2 linked regions of the Methylomagnum ishizawai genome follow. The protein of the gene in region 1 interacts with the protein of each later gene in a pairwise test. Links are inferred from orthologs where the notes say so. Each region holds a gene or a part of one and is shown on either strand. Other genes may lie near its edges. The genes, in order: odhB and lpdA.

Region 1 (3,318 bases):
CTGGCCGGACAGATCGCCCGCGTGCCGGAAGGTTTCGCGCTGCATTCCAGGACCGCCGCCGTCATGGACAGCCGCCGCAAGATGGCGGGCGGGGAAATCCCGATGGACTGGGGCTTCGCCGAAACCCTGGCCTACGCCTCCCTGCTCAAGGAGGGCTACAACGTCCGCATCAGCGGCCAGGACGTGGGGCGCGGCACCTTCTTCCACCGCCACGCCGTGCTGTACGACCAGGACAATGGCGCGGCCCACGTCCCGCTGCACCATCTGGACGGGCCGGGCGGCCAGTTCCATATCTACGACTCCCTGTTGTCGGAGGAAGGCGTGTTGGGCTTCGAGTACGGCTACGCCAGCTCCGAACCCGAAACCCTGGTGATCTGGGAAGCCCAGTTCGGCGATTTCGCCAATAACGCCCAGGTCGTCATCGACCAGTTCATCACCTCCGGGGAAACCAAATGGGGCCGCTTGTGCGCCCTGACCATGCTGCTGCCCCACGGCTACGAAGGCCAGGGACCGGAACATTCCTCGGCCCGGCTGGAACGCTACCTGCAACTGTGCGCCGAGCAGAACGTGCAGGTCTGCGTGCCGAGCAGCCCGGCCCAGATTTTCCACCTGCTGCGGCGGCAACTGGTGCGGCGCTACCGCAAGCCCTTGATCGTCATGACCCCGAAAAGCCTGTTACGGCACAAGTTGGCGATCTCGCCGCTGGAAGACCTGACGCGGGGCCATTTCCACAACGTCATCGGCGAGATCGACCCGCACGACCCCGACAAGATCACCCGCGTGGTGCTGTGTTCCGGCAAGGTGTTCTACGACCTGCTGGAAACCCGCCGCAAGGAACATCTGGAACATGTCGCCCTGATCCGCATCGAGCAGCTCTATCCCTTCCCGTTCGATTATTTCCTGGAACAGCTCTCCCCGTTCAACAACCTCAGGGAGCTGGTCTGGTGCCAGGAAGAACCCGAGAACCAGGGTGCTTGGCACCAGATCAAGCACCGTTTCCTATCCCTCCTGGAAAAAGACATCCTCCTCGGCTACGCGGGGCGCCCCATGTCCGCCGCGCCCGCCGTGGGCCAATTCCACCGCCACCTGGAACAGCAGAAGAAAGTCGTGGAAGACGCGCTGTTCCGGGCCGTGAACCCTCAACAATCCGTCAGGATCGTCCATGCGCATAGAAGTCACCGTCCCTAACCTCCCGGAATCCGTCAGCGACGCCGTCCTGCTCGACTGGCACAAGCGGCCCGGCGACCCGGTCCTAAAATCCGACAACCTCATCGACCTCGAAACCGACAAGGTCGTGCTGGAAGTGCCCGTGCCGGAAAACGGCGTCCTGCTGGAAATCCTCCGCCACAAGGGCGATGTGGTGGTCAGCGGCGAATTGCTGGCGGTGATCGACACCGAGGCCAAAGCCGCCGCCACGGCCCCCGTGGCAGCGGTCGCGACGCCCGCGGCCCCGGTGCCGGAACCCCCCAAGCCCAGCGCCCCGCCGCCCGCCGCCGCCCCGGAAACCCGGCCCGAATTCCCGCCGACCCTGAGTCCCGCCGTGCGCCGGATGCTGGCCGAACACGACCTCGACCCCGCCGCCATCCAGGGCACGGGCCGCGAAGGGCGGCTCACGCGGGAGGACGTGCAGTCCCATCTCGACCACCGGAAAGCCGCCCCGGCCCAACCGGCGGCGGAACCGGCCCGGCCCGCGCCCGCCCCGGCCACCCGGCCCGGCGACCGCCGCGTCCCCATGACCCGGCTCCGCGCCCGCATCGCCGAGCGCTTGATCGACGCCCAGCGTTCCACCGCCACCCTGACCACCTTCAACGAGGTCAACCTCAAGCACATCAACGACCTGCGCAAGCGCTACCGGGACAAATTCGAGCAGGCCCACAAGGTCAAGCTGGGCTATATGTCCTTCTTCGTGAAGGCGGCGGTGGAAGCCCTGAAGCGCTATCCCATCGTCAATTCCTCGGTCGAGGGCAACGACATCGTCTACCACGACTACTACGACATCGGCCTCGCGGTCTCGACCGACCGCGGCCTGGTGGTGCCGGTGCTGCGCGACGCCGACCAAAAGGATTTCGCCGACATCGAAAAGGCCGTGGTCGAATTCTCCAAACGCGCCCGCGACGGCAAGCTGACCTACGAGGAACTCAACGGCGGCACCTTCACCATCACCAACGGCGGCATCTTCGGCTCCATGCTCTCGACGCCCATCCTCAACCCGCCGCAAAGCGCCATCCTGGGGATGCACGCCATCAAGGACCGCCCGGTGGTGGAGGACGGCGAGATCGTGGTCCGGCCCATGATCTATCTGGCCCTGTCCTACGACCACCGCATCATCGACGGGCGCGACGCCGTGTCCTGCCTCTACACCATCAAGGAACTGCTGGAAGACCCCGGCCGCCTGCTGCTGGGCGTCTGAGCCACGCGCCCACGGGCATGAAAAAACCGCCGCCAGGGGCGACCCCGGCGGCGGTTTTTTACGGGCGGCGCTCAGGCCGGGGCCGTTCCCAGCATCCCCTGCCGCACGATGAAAGCCACCACCTCGTCCAGGCCCGCGCCGGTCTTGAGGTTGGTGAACACGAAGGGCCGCTCCCCGCGCATCCTGCGGGCGTCGCGGTCCATCACCTCCAACGACGCGCCCACATGCGGGGCCAGATCGGTCTTGTTGATGATGAGCAGGTCGGAGCGGGTGATGCCGGGACCGCCCTTGCGCGGAATCTTGTCGCCCGCCGACACATCGATCACGTACAGGGTGAGGTCGGCCAGTTCCGGGCTGAAGGTGGCGCTGAGGTTGTCGCCGCCGCTCTCCACCAGCACGAAATCCAGGTCGGCGAAGCGCTGGCACAGTTCCTCGACCGCCGCCAGGTTCATCGAGGCGTCCTCGCGGATGGCGGTATGGGGGCAACCGCCGGTTTCCACGCCCAGGATGCGTTCCTCGGGCAGGGCTTGGCTGCGGATCAGGAATTGCTGGTCCTCGCGGGTATAGATATCGTTGGTCACCACGCCGATCTGGTAATCGCCGCGCATACGCTTGCACAGGGCATCCACCAGGGCGGTCTTGCCGGAACCCACCGGGCCGCCGACACCTACTCTCAAGACGGGTTTGTCGGACATCTTTCATTTCCAAAGTTGAGGGGAAAAACCGTGGCCCGGAGCTGCGGCCAGTTCAAGAACGGAACAGCCGGGAATACTGGGTCTCGTGGCGGGCGCTGGCCAAGGCCAGCCCGAAAGCGCTGCCGCCGATATCGGCGTCGGCCAGGGCCAAGGCCCGTTCCACCTGGGCGGGCAAGCGGGCGGCGAGTTCCAACGACAGGCGCTGCCCCGCCA
Region 2 (3,188 bases), 530 kb from region 1 along the record:
AAGTGACCGCGACGAAAATAGAAGCGTACCCAGGCATATCGATCCCATGGATCAGCACCCGCAACGCAATATAAAGGCCGTAAACGAACGATGCCAAGGCGACCAAGCCGCCGATATAACTCCAAACCCGCAACGGGATCGTGCTGAAACTAGTCAGTCCTTCCAGGGCGAAATTCCATAAACGCCAGCCGTTGAATTTGGTCGTGCCCGCCGAACGCTCCGGGCGCACATAATCGACCACGGCGGTGCGGAATCCCACCCAAGCGAACAAGCCCTTCATGAAGCGCCTGGATTCCGGCAAGCCATTCAAGGCATCGACCACGGCCCGGTCCATCAAGCGGAAATCCCCGACATTCTCGGGAATCTGGGACTCCGACATCCAGTTATGGATACGGTAGAACCAATCCGCCGATAAGCGTTTGGCCCTGGAATCGGTATCGCGGTTGATCCGGCGTCCCAGCACGACTTCATAGCCTTCCCGCCATCGGGCGATCATGGCCGGTATCAATTCGGGCGGGTCTTGCAAATCCACATCGATGGGCACGACCACCTGTCCGCCCGCGTATTGGAGGCCCGCGGTCAAGGCGGCTTCCTTGCCGAAATTGCGGCTCAGATCGACGATCCGCACCCAGGGGTTTTCCCGCTGGAGTTCCAGCAAACACTCCAGGGTACGGTCGGTGCTGCCATCGTTCACGAAGACCACCTCGACCGCTACCGAAGCATGCCCCTCGAAAACCCGGTTTATCCTATCGAGGAATAATCCGACCGCCTCCTCCTCGTTGAACACCGGCACCACCAGCGATAAACCCACCACGGGATCGGCGGCGGGCGGGCGTGGATTCTCGTTCGTCGTCATCATCGGCGATATTGTCACGGGCTACGGGCTTGCTGGAAGGATCGTTATTTCTTGATATATAAATCGGTAATCGTCCCCTCCGCCATTTCCGCCGCGAAGGCGAAGGTCTCGGACAAAGTGGGATGCGGATGGATGGTCAAGGCGATATCCTGCACATCGGCCCCCATTTCCAGGGCCAATACGGTTTCCGCGATCAATTCCCCGGCATTGGTGCCGACGATACCCGCGCCCAGAATCCTTTGGCTATCCTTGGCATAGAGTATCTTGGTCAAGCCCTCGCGCCGACCGATACCCAGCGCCCGACCGCTCGCGGCCCAAGGAAACACCGCCTTGTCATGCTCGACGCCCTGGGCTAGGGCCTGGGTTTCGGTCAGCCCCATCCAGGCGATTTCGGGATCGGTATAGGCCACCGAGGGGATGGTGAGCGCCTGGAACGCCGCCTTGTGCCCGGCGATGACTTCCGCCGCGACCTTGGCTTCGTGGGTGGCTTTGTGGGCCAGCATGGGATTGCCGACGATATCGCCGATGGCGTAGATGTGGGGGATATTGGTGCGCTGCTGGGCATCGACCGGGATGAAACCGCGTTCGTCCACCCGCACCCCGGCCTGCTCGGCCCCGATCAGCTTGCCGTTGGGACGCCGCCCCACCGCCACCAAGACCCGGTCGAACAGTTCGGATTCGGGCGCGCCCTCGCCCTCGAAGAACACCCGCAAGCCTTCGGCTTCCGGCTCGATGCGGACCACCTTGGTCTGGAGGTAGATGTTCTGGTATTGCTTCTTGATGCGCTGGTGCAGGGGCTTGACCAGGTCGGCGTCGCACCCCGGAATGAGCTGGTCCATCAATTCCACCACGCTGATGGCGGAACCCAGGGCGTGGTAGACCGTCGCCATTTCCAGGCCGATGATGCCGCCGCCGACGATCAACAACCGCTTGGGTACCTCGGCCAGTTCCAGGGCGCCGGTGGAATCGATCAGGCGAGGATCGTCGTGGGGGAAGCCGGGAATCTTCACCGGCTGGGAACCCGCCGCGATGATGCAAGCATCGAAACCGATGGCCTTCGGGCCTTCGGCGGTCTCGACCGCCAGGGTCTTGTCGGACACGAATTGGCCGACGCCCTGCACCACGGTGACTTTGCGCTGCTTGGCGAGGGCGGCGAGTCCGGTGGTCAGGGTTTTCACGACCTTGTTTTTATAATCGCGGACCTTGGCGAGATCGATTTCGGGCGGGCCGAACTTGACGCCGAAGCTGGAGCCTTCGGCGGCTTCGTGGACGACCTGGGCCACATGCAGCAGGGCTTTGGACGGGATGCAGCCGACGTTGAGGCAGACGCCGCCCAGGGTCGGATAACGTTCGACCAGGACGACCCGCTTGCCCAGGTCGGCGGCGCGGAAAGCCGCGGTATAGCCGCCGGGGCCACCGCCCAGGACGAGGACTTCGGCATGGAGAGCTGCGTTTTCGGTCATGGCTGGATGATCCTTGGTTGGGAAGGGAGGATGGGGACGGGGTTCCGCCTCAGGTGGCGGGCGGGGCCACGTCCTCGAAAATCAGGGGGAGCGCCGCCCGGAAGTCCAGGCTGGCGAATTCGGCCTCGGCCCCGCCCGCATAGGGGTGGAGTACCCAATGGCCGGCCGCGTCGCGGCGGAACACATCGACCGTGCGGGCCTCGGGATCGATCAGGACATATTCCTTGAGATCGTCCAGCCGCCGGTAGCTGGCGAACTTGCCGCCCCGGTCGTAACCGGCGGTCGAATCGGACAAGACCTCGACCACCAACAGCGGATGGGATTTGCAGAGGTCGGAGGCCCGGTCGCGGGCATCGCAGGTCACGAACACATCGGGGTAGAAATAGGCGTCGGCGGCTTCCACCCGGAGCTTCATGTCGGCGATATAGGTGCGGCAGGGCGTGCCGCGCAGATGGGATTTGAGCAGGGCGAACACATTGCCCGCGACGGTCGCATGGGCGTCCCGCGCCCCGGCCATCGCGTAGACCCCGCCCCGGAGATATTCATGCTTGACGGTTTGCCGCTCCTCCCAAGCGAGATATTCCTCGGCGCTGAAAAACCGTTGCTGCGCGACGTTCATGGCACCCCCGCCAAAGGCCCGCCTCCCGCGGGGCGGGCATGGTAACTATTACAACAGCACCCGCCGCAAGTCGGCCAGCATCGCGCCGAGATGCACGATGAAGCGGGCGGCCTGGGCACCGTCGATGACCCGGTGGTCGTAGGACAGGGACAGGGGCAGCATCAAGCGGGGCACGAACTGGCCGTCCTGCCAGACCGGCTTCATCTGGCTTTTGGACAGCCCCAGGATCGCGACTTCGGGCGCGTTGATG

The links.
Region 2: the proteins of odhB (region 1) and lpdA interact in binary tests that used the Escherichia coli proteins (3 or more experiments, as listed by UniProt). The link is inferred for Methylomagnum ishizawai from one-to-one orthologs.

The regions. Positions count from the first base shown.
Region 1 is NZ_AP019783.1:2,513,982-2,517,299, reverse strand. What follows is about bases 287-3,286. They hold odhB (2-oxoglutarate dehydrogenase complex dihydrolipoyllysine-residue succinyltransferase), read left to right. Parts: upstream 287-1,162; coding sequence 1,163-2,410; downstream 2,411-3,286. Other genes in these bases: K5658_RS11425 (urease accessory protein UreF), read right to left, coding at 3,158-3,286; ureG (urease accessory protein UreG), read right to left, coding at 2,482-3,105; K5658_RS11440 (2-oxoglutarate dehydrogenase E1 component), read left to right, coding at 287-1,188. Also shown: more of K5658_RS11440, read left to right, coding at 1-286; more of K5658_RS11425, read right to left, coding at 3,287-3,318. UniProt on the Escherichia coli protein: E2 component of the 2-oxoglutarate dehydrogenase (OGDH) complex which catalyzes the second step in the conversion of 2-oxoglutarate to succinyl-CoA and CO(2).
Region 2 is NZ_AP019783.1:1,983,228-1,986,415, reverse strand. Bases 111-2,980 are described here. They hold lpdA (dihydrolipoyl dehydrogenase), read right to left. Parts: upstream 2,320-2,980; coding sequence 901-2,319; downstream 111-900. Other genes in these bases: K5658_RS09065 (Uma2 family endonuclease), read right to left, coding at 2,369-2,938; K5658_RS09075 (glycosyltransferase family 2 protein), read right to left, coding at 111-859. In the rest of the region: more of K5658_RS09075, read right to left, coding at 1-110; aceF (dihydrolipoyllysine-residue acetyltransferase), read right to left, coding at 2,987-3,188. UniProt on the Escherichia coli protein: Lipoamide dehydrogenase is a component of the glycine cleavage system as well as of the alpha-ketoacid dehydrogenase complexes.